DNA from 4 places in the Idiomarina sp. ST20R2A10 genome. Region 1 is predicted to be linked to each of the others. Evidence: predicted binding sites of a transcription regulator. Region 1 holds the regulator's gene; each other region holds the start of a gene.

Region 1 (4,013 bases):
AATACCCTCAGCGGTTATGGCTCAGGGCAAGTCTGACTTTAGTAAACCCATGGAAGTTGAGTCGAGTAAGGAAGAGCTTGATATTAAAAATAACCGCCTGGTTTTAACGGACAACGTTATTATTCGTCAGGGCACCTTATTAATCCGCGCCGATCGACTAGAAGCATCCGCCAGCGAAAGCGCCGAGCAAGCAGATATTTTTATAGCAGAAGGCACTCCTGCTACTTACAGCCAGACGCTGGACGACGGCAATGAAATTAACGCTGAAGCAAAAAAAATCACCTATTTTCAGTCGGAACAGCGACTGGAGCTTAGTGGCGACGCTCGCATCTCTCAAGGTAGCAGTAGCTCAAGCGGCAGTTTGATTACCTATGATTTGAATAAACAAACGGTAACGGCAAGCAGTTCAGGTGAAGAAGACAGCCGTGTTATCACTATTTTTACGCCTAAACCAAAAACCGATACCGACGAAAAAAATAACGAGAACCCTTAATATGGCAACTTTACGAGTCAAACATTTAGCCAAAAGCTACAAAAGCCGACAAGTCGTTAAAGACGTTAGCCTCGAAGTTAGTCAGGGGCAGGTTATTGGTTTACTGGGCCCCAACGGTGCAGGTAAAACCACAACCTTCTATATGATAGTCGGTTTGGTTAATAGCGATAAAGGCCAAATTCTGCTGGATGACAATGACCTTACCTTGCTGCCAATGCATGAACGGGCACGCCGGGGTATTGGGTATTTGCCGCAAGAGGCTTCCATTTTTCGCAAATTGACCGTGCGCGATAACTTAATGGCTATTCTGGAAACTCGTAAAGAACTGTCAACCAACGAGCGTGAAGAACAGCTTGATGCTTTGCTCGAAGAGTTTCACATAGGCCACATAGCAAACAGTCAGGGCATGAGTCTTTCAGGTGGTGAGCGCCGTCGGGTTGAAATTGCCCGCGCCTTGGCAGCGGAACCTACGTTTATTTTGCTGGACGAGCCTTTTGCCGGAGTTGACCCTATTTCGGTTATTGATATTAAAAAGATTGTTGAACATTTAAAGCAACGTGGTATTGGTGTACTTATTACCGACCACAATGTGCGCGAGACATTGTCTGTTTGTGAACACGCTTACATTGTCAGTCATGGTGAGCTTATTGCCAGTGGGGATGCAGAAAGTATATTATCGAATCAACAGGTTAGAGACGTTTACCTCGGTGAGCAGTTCACCCTATAACGTGATACCGGGACAGTCATTATGAAGCAAAGTCTGCAGCTAAAAATTGGTCAGCACCTGACCATGACGCCACAACTCCAACAGGCCATCCGCCTGCTGCAGCTTTCCTCGCTCGATCTTCAGTCAGAAATTCAGGATGCATTAGACAGCAACCCGCTGCTGGAGGTTGAAGGTGAAACGAGTAACGACGCGGACCAACCCGAAACTCGCAATATTGAAGAAAGAGACGACAGCCAACGGGAAACATCCGACGTTATAAAAACCCAGGAAATGCCTGACGAACTGCCGGTCGACAGCAGTTGGGACGACACCTACTCCAGTCATACCCCGGCCAACGGTGCAGCCTCTTCAGGTAAATCCTTTGACGGCGATTTTGAGGTCTATCAAGGCTCTACCAGCGAGTCTTTGCAGGATCACCTGCTTTGGCAAATGCAACTTTCTCATTTTTCGGAAGAAGACACCGCCATAGCTGAAGCCATTATTGAAGCCATAGACGACAATGGCTATCTGATGGTTGATGTTAATGAAATTATTGAAGCTGTGCGCCTGCCCGAAGTGGAAGCAGAAGAAGTCTGCATGGTGCTTAAGCGTATTCAGCATTTCGACCCAATAGGTGTCGGCGCACGCAGCGTCAGTGAGTGCCTTGCCATTCAATTACGCCAACTGAGCGACGACACTGAATACAAGCAGGTTGCTCTATGCTTAGTGACTGAACATATGGACTTACTTGGCAGTCGCGATTTTCGCACCATTCAGCGTAAACTGAAGCTATCGGAAGACGATTTACGCCAAACTATGCGATTAATTCAACAGTTGCACCCGCACCCGGGGGAGCAAGTTGCGCAGCAACCCGTTGAATATGTTATTCCCGATGTGGCCGTTACTAAAAAAAATGGTCGTTGGATGGTCGAATTAAACCCGGATAGCGTACCTAAACTAAAAGTGAACGAAGAATACGCGGCCTTGAGTAAAGCAACAAAGTCAGTAGCCGACAGCCAGTACATAAAAAACCATACGCAAGAAGCGCGCTGGTTCATAAAAAGCCTGGAGAGCAGAAACGATACGCTGCTGAAAGTGGCCAATTGCATAGTACAACGCCAACAGGGCTTTTTTGAGCATGGTGAAGAAGCTATGAAGCCAATGGTTCTGAACGATGTTGCAGAAGCCGTGGATATGCATGAAAGTACGATTTCACGCGTAACGACACAAAAATACTTACACTGCCCAAGTGGCGTATTTGAGTTGAAATATTTTTTCTCAAGTCATGTCAGTACAGAGGGCGGTGGCGAGTGTTCAAGCACGGCAATACGTGCTTTAATTAAGAAGATGGTCGCTGCTGAAAATCGCAGTAAACCGTTAAGTGACAGTAAGATTGCTGAACTGATAGCCGAACAAGGTATCCAAGTAGCAAGAAGGACAATTGCGAAGTATCGGGAATCGTTAAACATTCCATCATCGAGCCAACGCAAAAGTCTTTTGTAACTTTGTTAACTGCAGAAGGAAGACGTTATGCAAATTAATTTGACCGGTCATCACATCGATATTACCGAAGCTCTGCGTGACTACGTGGACACAAAATTTGCCAAGCTGGAAAGACATTTTGACCATATAACTAATGTTCACGTCATCCTAAATGTTGAAAAAACGATTCAAAAAGCGGAAGCTACGCTGCACGTGAATGGCGGTGAGCTTTTCGCCGACGCAAAACACGAAGATATGTACGCGGCCATCGACGGTTTAATTAATAAACTGGACCGTCAGGTGATTAAACACAAAGAGAAAATGAAACAACATTAATCCATGCAACTGAGTGAATTGTTAAGCCCCGACTGCACCAAGTGTGCAGTCGAGGGCGCAAGTAAAAAACGACTACTTGAAACCATTAGTCAAATCGTAGCCCCTAAGCTGTCTGGCATTACCCGTCATGACATTTTTGAGAGCCTGTTAAACCGTGAGCGTTTAGGCAGTACGGGAATTGGCTTAGGTATCGCAATTCCTCATGGCCGTTTACCTAATGCGAATCACCCAGTAGCGGTATTACTGACCTTAGACGAACCTATCGAATTCGATTCTATTGACAACCAACCTGTCGATATTATCTTCGCGCTTCTGGTGCCGGAGTCAGAGCACGAGAACCATCTACAAACATTGGCCACAGTGGCCAGAAGAATGAACGACAAAGACTGTACTCGCGCACTGCGCCACGCAGATTCTGATAAAGCGTTATATCAATTATTTGTGGGCGAAGGTGAACAGTCGCCATGCAACTGATCATTGTTAGTGGTCGCTCCGGCTCAGGTAAGACAATTGCCTTGCGCGTACTGGAGGACTTAGGCTTTTATTGTGTTGATAATTTACCCATAAGCCTGCTGCCAACTCTGGTGCATGCAGTCATAGAGCAGTATCAAAAAATAGCCATTAGCATTGATGTTCGCAACTTACCGGAGCACTCCGAAGAGCTACTGGACTCTCTGAGCTTTTTGCCAAAAGGCGTTGAACCGGAAATTCTGTTTATTGACTCTGACGACAACACCTTACTAAAGCGTTTTGGCGAGACTCGTCGCCTGCATCCGTTATCGCAAAAAGAACTGCCTCTGCTAGAAGCGCTTCAGGCCGAACATAAAATGCTTGAACCCATTATGGAACGCGCAACCTGGCGCCTGGACAGCAGTGATTTATCGCTGCACCAATTAAGCGAACAGGTCACTGAGCGGGTGCTGGGACGAGCGGATAAAAAGCTGATTATTGTGTTTCAGTCTTTTGGCTTTAAATATGGTTTACCCAAAGACGCTG
Region 2 (4,013 bases), on a different contig from region 1:
GTTCTGGTCAAAGAAGTGATTGCTAAGCTACAGGAATGGGGCGGTAAAACCGCAGTAGAACTAAGCGGGCGCGAAGAGAATATTACCTTTTCAATTCCACCAGAGCTAAGGCCGCACCCGGTAGGTTAAACTGGTTATCGGGAAAGCCAGAATGTCTGGGCGAGCTCGTTATCATTTCCCCAGTAAACGGTTACCTCGATGGTCGCGTTGAACTGATCTATAGGGGTTAACTCTGCTGTTAAATGAAGCTGCCCTGTTTCCTTTGATAGTTTTGGATTATTGCCTTGAGTCCACGTTTGTTGAGCCTCACTTAAATAAGTCATCAAAACCTCCACAGCCTTCGCTTTTGTGTGGGCATGGTCAATCGCCGATAATCCAACCTGTAAAAGCCGCAGGCTACTGACGGACCAAAGAGCTACTAGTGCAGCTCCGACCAACACTTCAACCAGAGAAAAGCCTTTATTCTTGTGACAGTTCATAAGCCCTGCGCTCTGCTTCGAAATCTTGCTGAAGTTGTTGAGAAAGTTGTAGCCATTGATGATGTTGCTGAGCCTCTGTCATTTGCGCGTAGAAAAGCAGTGCAGCTAAACTGGCCGAGCTCAAACTTATAAGTGTTACTAAGGTGAGTATCAGAGCGAATCCTTTCGCGTTCATAGTAAGCTCCATTTAGTTAACCAGAGGAGTGATTGTTCGTTTGAAAACATGTGCCTGAGCATTGTGAGTAACGGTAAAAGTTACAACGAGTTTTGATAGCCCACTACCAGATTCCGGAGCGTAAGAGTCAGCAGTAAATTGCGTGACTTTGAATTGAGACTTATCGGTTAGGGATTGCCAGCCATACCCGGCGCAATCGAGAGTCATTGAGTTATGCTGTAGCTGTTCATTCCTGACCCTGAAGCCGGGCGAGCCTCCATTTTGCTGAGGAAACAAATAGCAATTGCTCTGAGGGTTTGAAATTTGCGTTGCGGCGGTATTTTTTAAGGTTTCAAAAAACTGATTTGCGACTGACTGAGCACTTAATAGTAAATTGACCTGCATTAGCTTACGGTGTTGCACTCCTGTTTGCCATTGCATTTGCTGCTGTGCTGCCAGAACAACTATCGCGCCAATAGCCGAAGCTATAAGAACTTCTACTAAACTACTGCCGCGCTCAGAAACTATTAACATGGGGGGATTCCCGGAAGTGAGTCACCTTCACTTAAGCACAAACGAATACGAGCGACACTGCTGATGATGACTTTTATCTGTCGGCTTTTACCTATTAGTTTGATATGTCCGGGTGTCGCGGCAGATGACTCTCCATAAAAAGTAAGCGACGCGGAAGAACTGTAAGTGTATTCGGTTTGAATACCTGAGGTTTGCGAGTCACGGCTAAATGTAACTAAGTCAACTTCGATAGATTCCTTATTTGCTATGGACCTGGCTTTTACCAGCTGCAAATAAGACAGCCAGCGGCCAGCCTCTTTTTGAAGCAACAAAGACTCTGTCTGCTGAGTAAATATTGGCAGGGCAGAAGCACCAAGCACCGCACTGACAGCCATTGCCACGACCAATTCCATAAGAGAGTAACCGCGCATAAAAACACATTATTTTGAAGAAGAGCAACGAGTATAGAAGCTGTTTAAGCTTTGTCTGTAAGCCCCAACTGAAACGAATGTAAGATAACCTCCGAATAAAACGAAAGCTGGCTCGATTCTTGAATAAAACACCGCAGGTTCAACTTTTTGACGCAACAGGAAGACGTATGGCGGGCGGTGCCGAAAAGTTAGTAAATTTTAGAAATTTCACGCAGAACAATGCGCATCTGATCAAAGGTTTTGGAACACCCTTGGCCATTATGGCCATTCTGGCGATGATTGTTTTGCCAATTCCGGCTGTGGTGCTGGATGTTCTCTTTTCATTTTCAATTACTTTGTCACTGGTAGTTATGCTGGTGGCGGTTTATACCCAACGTCCGCTGGATTTCGCCGCTTTTCCTACCGTTTTGCTTATTGCTACGGTACTACGCTTAAGCCTTAACGTTGCCTCTACGCGTATTGTTTTATTAGAAGGGCATAACGGGCCAGGTGCTGCAGGCTCTGTTATTGAAGCTTTTGGTAGCGTGGTCATAGGTGGTAACTACACTGTCGGCCTGGTGGTGTTCGCCATTCTGGTTATTATTAACTTTGTGGTTATTACTAAAGGCGCCGGCCGTATTTCAGAAGTAACCGCTCGCTTCACCCTTGACGCTATGCCTGGTAAACAAATGGCCATTGACGCTGACCTTAACGCGGGCCTAATTAACCAGGAAGAAGCCAAAGCACGACGCAGCGATGTAACCCGTGAGGCTGACTTTTACGGCTCCATGGATGGTGCCAGTAAGTTCGTAAAAGGGGATGCCATAGCCGGTATCCTTATTCTCTTTATTAACATTATCGGCGGTCTGCTCATTGGTATGATCCAGTACGGTCTGACCTTCAATGAGGCAGTGGAAGTTTATACGCTGTTAACCATTGGTGATGGCCTGGTAGCACAAATTCCGTCATTGTTACTGTCAGTTGCGACCGCCATTATCATTACGCGTGAAAATAACAGCCAGGACATGGGCGATGCAGTTGTTCTGCAATTGCTCGATAACCCTAAGGTTTTGGTCATTACCAGCGCGGTATTGTTTGCCATGGGGGTTATTCCCGGTATGCCGCATTTTGCCTTTTTAAGCATGTCTGCGGTGTTAGCCGGCGCGGCTTACTTTAAACTTAAGAAAACCAAGACTGAAGAAGGCGAACTGGTTGAAAAAGAACAGGAGCAGCAAGTTCAGCAGGCGCAACAAAAAGAGCTCAGCTGGGATGACGTACGCCACGTTGACACTATAGGTCTGGAAGTTGGTTATCGCTTAATTCCTTTGGTGGATAAGCAGCAGGGCGGTGAATTGCTGTCACGCATTAAAGGTGTACGTAAGAAGCAGTCTCAAGAGTTTGGTTTTCTTGTTCCGGCCGTACATATTCGGGACAACCTCGATTTAGGCCCCAACAGTTACCGCATTACTCTTATGGGTGTGACCATGGGTGAAGCTGAAATTCGTCATGACTGGGAGATGGCGATTAACCCGGGTCAGGTATTCGGTGAGCTGGACGGTGAGAAGACAAAAGATCCGGCCTTTGGCCTGGATGCTGTCTGGATCCGTCCTGAGCAACGCGAGCACGCTCAAACTCTGGGTTATACCGTGGTTGACGCTGCAACTGTAGTCGCTACTCACTTAAGTCAGATTGTAACCAACCATGCATCTCAGCTGCTGGGCCACGAAGAAGCACAAGAATTGCTGGATCGTCTGGGGCGTACTCATCCTAAGCTGGTTGAGGGGCTGATTCCGGATCTATTGTCACTGGGCAACTTTGTGAAAGTACTGCAGAACTTACTGGACGAAGGCATCGCGATTCGGGATATGCGCACTATTGTACAAACTTTGGTTGAGTATGCAGGACGTAGCCAGGACCCAGAAGTACTGACGGCTGCAGTCAGAATTTCACTGCGTCGGTTAATTGTTCAGGACATTGCTGAAGGGGCGGCGGAATTGCCCGTCATAACTTTGGCACCAGAGTTGGAACAGATGTTGCATCAGTCACTGCAAATGGCTGGTAATGACGGAAATCAGCAAGGCGCCGGAATCGAACCTGGTTTGGCCGAACGCCTGCAACAGTCATTACGCGAAGTGCATCAGCAGCAGGAAATGAACGGGGAACCTTCAGTACTGCTGACCTCAGGGCTTTTACGGTCAACCATGGCGCGTTTTGCGCGTCACGCTACCGATGGTATGCGCGTGTTGTCCTATCAGGAAGTACCGGATGATAAACAAATTCGCATTGTCAGCTCAATTGGTGGACAACAAAACGGTGGTGAACAAACCGCCACACAAGAGTAACGGGAGTCGCTTGTGAAGATTAAACGCTTTTTTGCCGAAGATATGCGCCGTGGATTGCAACAGGTTAAAGAAACCTTAGGTCCGGATGCGATTATCCTGTCCAATAAGAAAGTAA
Region 3 (4,013 bases), on a different contig from region 1:
CTTTATGCTGATGCACTAAATTTTGTGCCAGCGACAAGCCGAGTCCGGTTCCTTCAGCACGGCCGCTTATCAACGGATAAAACAGGGTTTCGCGCAACTCGGCCGGAATACCGGGCCCATTATCGGTCAAAGTAACCACCGCACATTGTCGATAGCGCTGTCCAAACAGAGTCAATTGGTGTTCTACCCGCGTTTTAATTGTAATAGTGCCTTCGCCTGACATAGCTTGTGCTGCATTTTGGGCAATATTCAAAAACACCTGTTCACAAGCTTCCGCAACCACCTGAATATCCGGCAGCGACGGGTCGTAATCCCGAACTAAATTCAGCGAGTCTCCATATTCGTACACCAAAGTTCTGGCAACTCTTTCCAACACTTCATGAATATTGGTTTCCTTCGACTCGCCCCTTTTTACCGGCCCTAATAACCTGTCGACCAAATACCTTAACCGGTCCGACTGGGTGATGATCAAGTCCGTATACTCTGTCAGGCTCTCGTCCGGAAGTTGCCGTGCCAGTAACTGCGCAGCGCCGCGTAAACCTCCCAGAGGGTTCTTTATTTCATGCGCCATACCGCGCAATAAGTGCTGGGTAGCGAATAGCTGATTACGCTGTTGATCTTCCTGATTTATTCGCCGCAACTGGTCTACTTGTTTTAATTCCAGTAGCAAAGCACGTCCAAAAGGTTGCTCTACTGTTTGAATACTGGTTTCCACCCGAATATTGTGCCCGGAATGCAGCGCGAACTGAGCTTCCGCATTCAGCACCGTTTGCTCGCTATTCAGGCACTCCATCAGCGTTTCTGACGCCAGCGAACACTGATAAAAAGCCGCAGTGAAAGGTTCGCCCAACAGGCGTTTTGCACTGTGATCGAGTAAGGATTCAGCAGACGAATTGACGTAACGGATGGTCAGGCGATCATCGAGGATGAGTATGCCTGTGAGTAGTTGGTTAAGTAGCGCGCTATCGTTCACGAAGGCAGGATAAATTACGCACCAAGTTGGTGCAACCGGGTAAGGCAAGACACCTTACCCGGCCAGTAACCATTAAACGCTGTAGTACATATCGAATTCTACCGGGTGGGTAGTCTTCTTCAATGTCTCTACTTCGTTGTACTTAAGATCGATGTAGGCATCAATCATGTCGTCGTCCATAACGCCGCCTTGCTTAAGGAAGTCGCGGTCTTTATCCAGCGCGTCCAGAGCCATTTCCAGTGAGTGACAAACGGTCGGAATGTCTTTCGCTTCTTCAGGAGGCAGATTGTATAAATCTTTGTCCATGGCATCGCCAGGGTGGATCTTGTTACGGATACCGTCAAGGCCAGCCATTAACAGCGCAGTAAAGGCCAGGTACGGGTTCGCACTTGGGTCAGGGAAGCGCACTTCAATACGGCGACCTTTCGCGCTGGAAACCAATGGAATACGGATAGAAGCCGAACGGTTACGGGCGGAATAAGCCAGCATCACCGGTGCTTCAAAACCAGGAACCAGACGCTTGTACGAGTTAGTAGAGGCGTTCGCAAAAGCGTTAATGGCACGTGCGTGCTTAATAATACCGCCAATATAGAACAGCGCGGTTTCGCTCAAGCCTGCGTACTGGTCGCCGGCAAATAAGTTTTCGCCGCCTTTGTTCAGTGACATATGCACGTGCATGCCAGAGCCGTTATCGCCAACCAGTGGCTTCGGCATAAAGGTTGCGGTCATGCCGTAAGAGTGCGCGACGTTATGCACCACATACTTATAAACCTGCAGTTCATCAGCTTTCTTAGTCAGAGTATTGAAGCGTGTAGCCACTTCGTTCTGACCTGCTGTTGCTACTTCGTGGTGATGGGCTTCAACAACCATACCCATGTCTTCCATTACTAAGCTCATGGTGCCACGAATGTCGTGCGCTGAGTCTACCGGAGGTACCGGGAAGTAGCCGCCTTTTACTCCAGGACGGTGAGCCAGGTTACCTTCTGAATATTCACGGCCTGAGTTCCACTTCGCTTCTTCCGCGTCAATCTTGTAGAACGAACCACTCATGTCTGTGTGGAAACGTACGTCGTTGAACAGGAAGAACTCAGGTTCCGGACCGAAGTAAGCGTCGTCTGCAATGCCTGATGAGCGCAGGAAATCTTCCGCACGCTTTGCAATTGAACGAGGGTCACGGCTATAGCCCTGCATAGTTTCCGGCTCAAGAATGTCACAACGTACATTCAATGTGACTTCATCAGTAAAGGGATCAATCACCGCAGACTCGTTGTCTGGCATCAGTACCATGTCTGATTCGTTAATGCCTTTCCAGCCGGAAATAGATGAACCATCAAACATTTTACCTTCTTCAAAGAAGTCTTCATCGATTTGCGACACCGGAATAGTGACGTGTTGCTCTTTACCTTTAGTATCGGTAAAGCGTAAATCGACGAATTTTACGTCGTGTTCTTTGATGGTATCGAAAATCTTATTAGCTGACATGTTGTCCTCCGTAGACAGCGTCTAAAAATACAGCTTGAGTATAGCAAAGCCTGTGCCAACTGACTTTTTTGTTTATATTCATAAAGTTAGTTCATTTAGCACTATAATGCGTAAATTAATACGCACCAGTATAGCGCATAACGCACAAAATTGGTGCAAAAGTAACATTCTAAGATAACGTCATAAAAATATAACGAACAAAAAACAATCAGGTCTTTCTTAATCCAACTCAAAAAGGTAGAATACGCCGCTATTTTTCACAAAACCCCTTGGACGGGTTTCATTCCCGGACAACTACAGGCAGTTCTTAATGACAATTCAGGTATTTGATATAGAAAAATTACGCAACATCGCGATTATCGCGCACGTTGACCATGGTAAAACCACCCTAGTCGACAAGTTGTTGCAACAATCTGGCACTTTAGAAAGCCGTGGCGAAATAGAAGACCGTATTATGGATTCCAACGATCTTGAAAAAGAACGTGGTATTACTATCCTCGCCAAAAACACCGCGGTTAACTGGCAAGATTACCGCATCAACATTCTGGATACTCCGGGACACGCCGATTTCGGTGGCGAAGTTGAACGCGTACTTTCTATGGCAGACTCCGTATTGTTAGTGGTTGATGCCGTTGACGGTCCTATGCCTCAAACTCGATTTGTCACGCAGAAAGCTTTCTCTCATGGTTTGAACCCTATTCTTGTTATTAACAAAGTTGACCGTCCTGGTGCACGCCCTGACTGGGTGATGGATCAGGTATTCGACTTATTTGATAACCTGGGCGCTACTGACGAACAGCTGGACTTTCCGGTAGTTTACGCATCAGCGCTTAACGGCTGGGCATCATTAGACATAGAAGATCAAGACGGCGACATGACGCCATTGTTCGAAACTATCGTTAGTAAGGTAAGCCATCCCGATGCTGACCCTGAAAGCGACCTGCAAATGCAGGTGTCACAGCTTGATTACTCGAGCTACTTAGGCGTTATTGGTATTGGTCGCGTTACCCGCGGTAGCGTTAAAGTGAACCAGCAAGTGACTATTGTTGGTGCCGACGGCAAAGAACGTAACGGAAAAATTGGTAAAGTCTTTAGCTACCTGGGTCTTGACCGCATTGAAGCGGACAAAGCTGCAGCAGGCGACATCTGCGCCATTACCGGTCTGGGCGAGCTAAAAATCTCCGACACCGTGTGTGCAGTTGGTAAAGCTGAAGCTATGAAGCCACTGACCGTTGACGAGCCAACAGTAACTATGACCTTCCAGGTAAACACCTCACCTTTCGCAGGTAAAGAAGGAAAGTTTGTTACTTCTCGTCAAATTCTTGAACGTTTGCAACAAGAGTTGGTTCATAACGTAGCTTTACGTGTTGAAGAAACTGACAACCCGGATCGTTTCCGCGTATCTGGCCGTGGTGAGCTTCACTTAGGTGTTCTTATTGAAAACATGCGTCGTGAAGGTTTTGAATTAGCCGTTTCTCGTCCAGAAGTTATCATCAAGTACGAAGATGGTAAGAAAATGGAACCTTATGAAACCATGACGGTTGATATTGAAGAGCAG
Region 4 (4,013 bases), on a different contig from region 1:
TGGAGATGTTACCACCAGAGGTTAACAATGCCTGCTGAAGGGCGTTTTCGATGGCTTTTTCGCGTGCGGCATTGGTGTCACCATTAATAATGCGGGCAGTGCCCTGAGCTTCCACCCAACGCGCTTCGCTTGGCATAGCAATAAAGAAAACAGAGATGATAAGTAGCAGGGTTTTCCAGTTCATGGTGTTAATGCATCCCAAGTGTCAGTTTTTAGTCGTTACTTTACTATCGGAATTAACTGCAAAAACCCTGCCATGTTTAACTCAATAAAAGTGGCGCTTAATAATAGACAACGCGTTTCACTTTCTGCTGACGGTTGGTGCTTTGATACAGGCGGTGAACCTTTTCGAAATCAAGACGCAACTCAGTCGCGTAGTAGTCTCCAACAGTATAGGTCTTAACCACTTCTGCACCACGAATCACTCCGTCTACAGAGGCCTGAAAACTGTCGCGGTTTAAGGCCCAGTCTTCCACCGAGCTACTACCGGCGATGCGTTGGCCATAGACTTGTTCAGCAAGCTCGCGGTAAGCGGCTAACTTAGAGGCGCGCATGGCGTTTAAGTCTTTTAGCTGTGCATTTTCGCCTTGCTGAGTTTCAATAGGGGCGTAGCCAACCGCATTCAGCACTGGAAATTCACTTGGGGTTTGGGTTTCCCATTCAACGTGCTTTTGATCGTACACAATTTTGTTGTAAGCACTACAGCCGCTTAATAACAGCGCAGATGCAAGTAGAGCTAAAGAGAGTAAATGCTTAGCCATAACGACCTCTGATTGAACAAAGTACTTATGGTTATAACGGCTGGACTGGCAAAATCTTTAACGGATTTTACCTTTACTATTGTAGGTAAGGGTATCTTTTCGTGCGGACTGTAAAATGGACTGTTTTAACTGCTCAATACTGTTTAGCGTTGACTGCACCACGCGTTCATTAACCTGACTTTGATGCTGAACGTCAGAGAGGGTGGCCTTAATAGCAGCAACCGCTTCAGCTAAGTCCGCGTCGTCTTTTAACTGTTCGTTGTCAGGGTGTTGAGCCAATTGCTGGTCGAGTTCGCTAATATGGATAAGCGTTTTTTCTTTGGCGTCGGCAATAGCATTAACATCAGCGTGTTGGCGCTCGACAATGGCATTAAGCTCACGTTGTTGTAACAACGCAAGGTTTTCCAGCGAGTCTGCCATATCCTGTAATATCTCGTTAACAGGCGCCAACACGGTCATTATTCGTTGCTGCCGTTACTGAACAGGTCAGACTCAAACTGAGCCAGTTTATTGGCCAGCTGTTCAACGTTAATTTTGTATGAGCCGCTTTCAATGTCGGCTTTAATTTTATCAACTTTGGCCTGGTCAATGCCGCTGCTGTTCATTGCTTTTTCCTGTAAGCCATTCAGTTGCTGCGCTTCGCTGGTTAACGAAACGGCCTCACCACCTTTTTGCGAAACCGCAGCAGGCTTCGCCGGAGCATCGCTCTGTACTTGACGACTGCTGGATTTGCTATCAATGTTGGCATTTTTCAGCCCGGCATTGTTAATGTTAATTGACATGGTTTTTAGCCTCGCTAGATAATATGTCTCGGTTACTTATCGACCACACTTAAAAATACTTTAATAAAAATTTTAGCACGTAGCCTGACGTTCACGTCAGGTTCTTGTTAAGCATTTTATAAATTAACAGTCACTTCATTTAGTCCTGTGACAACCGCTTGTATTGATTTGTTCGAACGCGCGTTCTCAACAACAACCGATTCACCTTTGAGACCATCAGCCAGGGCTCTTCCGGCTGCAGTAATTCGCAAAGTTTTATCTTGCGCAACTATTGTAACGCTTTGCCCCTCACATACAAGACATGTCTCGCTGGCACTTATTGCCTGACCTGCGGCAACGCGCTTTTTAATACGCGCTCCAACCAAAGCCGTCATGTCAGTAAATACATTGGAGCGAACCCGGTTAAGGTCGACTTCGGAAAAAACTAAATCACTTTCGCTTATCATTTGCCCCGGAGCCATAGGTGAGGCCGCGGTAACAACATTTTTGTAGCGGTAGATGCGTACGGGTACATAAGTTCGCCAGTTGGCTGAGGCCACACACTCAATTTCAATGGTGGTGTAGCTGTCGAGGTTGGCGTTAGTGGCCAGGCCAACTTTTGGTGGCTGCGAGCAAATTTTGGGAGCCATGCGTGGGTCGAGGTTATTGGCAACCACTTCCACACGACCATTATCCGGCGCTGAAACCCGCTGTTCTACATAATTATGAGCCAGCTCCTGTAACGCTTTGTAATTAAAACGCTGACTGTCTTCCGAGCCTCTGGTTTCTGCGTTAACGGAATTAAAGCTACAAGCTATAAAAAAAATCGAACTGATCAGCAGCGATTTACGTACTATCATAAAAATTCCTGATGTTATCCGTTAAGGTTATCTGGTCGAGTGCCGAAAAAAACGGTATAACGTCAAAAGATCGGCAGTTCGATGGTTTCAGTATGGTTAATGTAGATACAAGCAAATACCGTGCCGAAGTAGAAGTAGCCTGCCACATAACAGGAGTGAACAATGGCTAGCATTCTCGATTCAGTGAATCAACGCACACAAATGGTCGGTCAAAACCGACTGGAACTATTAATGTTTCATCTAAACGGTAGGCAGCGCTTCGGCATCAACGTATTTAAAGTACGCGAAGTATTGCCATGCCCTAAACTTACCGCAATGCCTAATCGTAACCCTCTGGTTCGTGGCGTTGCGCATATCCGTGGTCAGGCTATATCCATTATTGACTTGAGTATGGCGACCGGTGGTCGGGCGCTAACCGATATTCAGAATCGTTTCGTCATTATTGCTGAGTACAACCGAACCATTCAGGGCTTTTTGGTTGAAGGGGTTGATCGCATCATTAACATCAACTGGGAAGATGTGATGCCGCCGCCCAAAGGTACCGGAAGAGATGCGTATCTTACCGCGGTGACCAAAGTGGAAGATGAATTAATTGAAATTATTGATGTGGAACGCATATTAGCTGATATTATGCCGGCTAATATGGATGTCAGCGAAGAAGTCGCGAATGCACCTATCAATGTTGCAAAAGAAGATTTAACCATTTTGATTACGGATGACTCTTCGGTTGCCCGCAACCAGATAAAACGTGCATTGCAGTCTTTGGGTATTACGCTCGAAGTCAAAAAGAACGGTAAAGAAGCTTTAGATTACTTAAAAGATAAAGCCAAGGAAGTGGGGGGCTTAGTGCATCCTCATGTGCCCGTTTTGGTCTCCGATGTAGAAATGCCGGTTATGGACGGTTATACGCTTACCGCCGAGTTAAAAGCTGACCCAGATTTACGTGATATCCATGTTATTTTGCATACATCATTGAGTGGTGTATTCAATCAGGCTATGGTGAAGAAAGTGGGCGCCGATGACTTTATTGCTAAGTTTCATCCCGATGAACTGGCGACCGCCGTACAAAAATGGCTTAATACAGAAGTTATTGCGTAGCCTGATGCTATTGCATCAGGTGCGATATTCGACCTGACGTGAACGTCAGGCTACGGTCTCGTAGCAAACTTAGGTGCCGGGTAAGAATATTGAACCTGACGTTAAACGTCAGGCTACGAAACGAATGAAACTGAAACGGAAGTTGTTTATATAACGTGATAAATCGCGAATTAAGTTTATCGGAGTATCAGGAATTTCGTCAGTTCCTTGAGCATCAATGCGGTATCGTGTTGGGTGAGAGTAAACTGTATCTGGTGAAGAGTCGGTTAGGCCCTTTAATGGGCCGGTTTAATATCGATTCGCTGGCGGAGCTTGTAAAACGTTCAATGAAGCTAAGTGAACGGGCTTTGCGGGCGGCTGTTATTGATGCCATGACAACCAACGAAACCTTATGGTTTCGTGACACTTACCCGTTTGAAATTTTGAATGACCGTATTCTCCCTGAATATAAAAATCACGCCGGGCCTTTAAAGATTTGGTCTGCCGCCTGTTCCTCGGGGCAGGAGCCTTATTCTATTGCCATGACGTACTTA

What was found. The regulator sigma-54, encoded in region 1, starts transcription at its own class of promoters, with help from an activator protein. The targets are predictions, from matches to a motif close to GTTGGCACGNNNNTNGNNT.
Region 2: a site for sigma-54 is predicted at 1,684-1,702, ahead of flhA (flagellar biosynthesis protein FlhA). Genes of this name have one in related genera too.
Region 3: a site for sigma-54 is predicted at 2,497-2,515, ahead of glnA (glutamate--ammonia ligase). Genes of this name have one in related genera too.
Region 4: a site for sigma-54 is predicted at 2,492-2,510, ahead of flgA (flagellar basal body P-ring formation chaperone FlgA). Genes of this name have one in related genera too.

Annotation. Positions count from the first base shown of each region.
Region 1 covers NZ_JBNIEY010000005.1:47,331-51,343, reverse strand. The annotation lists gene lptA (lipopolysaccharide transport periplasmic protein LptA) at 1-493, shown strand, start outside; gene lptB (LPS export ABC transporter ATP-binding protein) at 495-1,220, shown strand; gene ACP7H9_RS08890 (RNA polymerase factor sigma-54) at 1,242-2,702, shown strand; gene hpf (ribosome hibernation promoting factor) at 2,730-3,017, shown strand; gene ptsN (PTS IIA-like nitrogen regulatory protein PtsN) at 3,021-3,491, shown strand; gene rapZ (RNase adapter RapZ) at 3,482-4,013, shown strand, end outside.
Region 2 covers NZ_JBNIEY010000008.1:36,809-40,821, reverse strand. The annotation lists gene ispH (4-hydroxy-3-methylbut-2-enyl diphosphate reductase) at 1-129, shown strand, start outside; gene ACP7H9_RS11210 (PulJ/GspJ family protein) at 135-479, opposite strand; gene ACP7H9_RS11205 (hypothetical protein) at 460-654, opposite strand; gene ACP7H9_RS11200 (prepilin-type N-terminal cleavage/methylation domain-containing protein) at 667-1,167, opposite strand; gene ACP7H9_RS11195 (prepilin-type N-terminal cleavage/methylation domain-containing protein) at 1,161-1,577, opposite strand; gene flhA (flagellar biosynthesis protein FlhA) at 1,745-3,898, shown strand; gene flhF (flagellar biosynthesis protein FlhF) at 3,911-4,013, shown strand, end outside.
Region 3 covers NZ_JBNIEY010000004.1:43,726-47,738, reverse strand. The annotation lists gene glnL (nitrogen regulation protein NR(II)) at 1-1,021, opposite strand, end outside; gene glnA (glutamate--ammonia ligase) at 1,046-2,455, opposite strand; gene typA (translational GTPase TypA) at 2,766-4,013, shown strand, end outside.
Region 4 covers NZ_JBNIEY010000008.1:64,329-68,341, reverse strand. The annotation lists gene ACP7H9_RS11365 (flagellar assembly protein FlgT) at 1-184, opposite strand, end outside; gene ACP7H9_RS11360 (LPP20 family lipoprotein) at 282-761, opposite strand; gene flgN (flagellar export chaperone FlgN) at 819-1,220, opposite strand; gene flgM (flagellar biosynthesis anti-sigma factor FlgM) at 1,220-1,543, opposite strand; gene flgA (flagellar basal body P-ring formation chaperone FlgA) at 1,660-2,382, opposite strand; gene ACP7H9_RS11340 (chemotaxis protein CheV) at 2,545-3,480, shown strand; gene ACP7H9_RS11335 (CheR family methyltransferase) at 3,636-4,013, shown strand, end outside.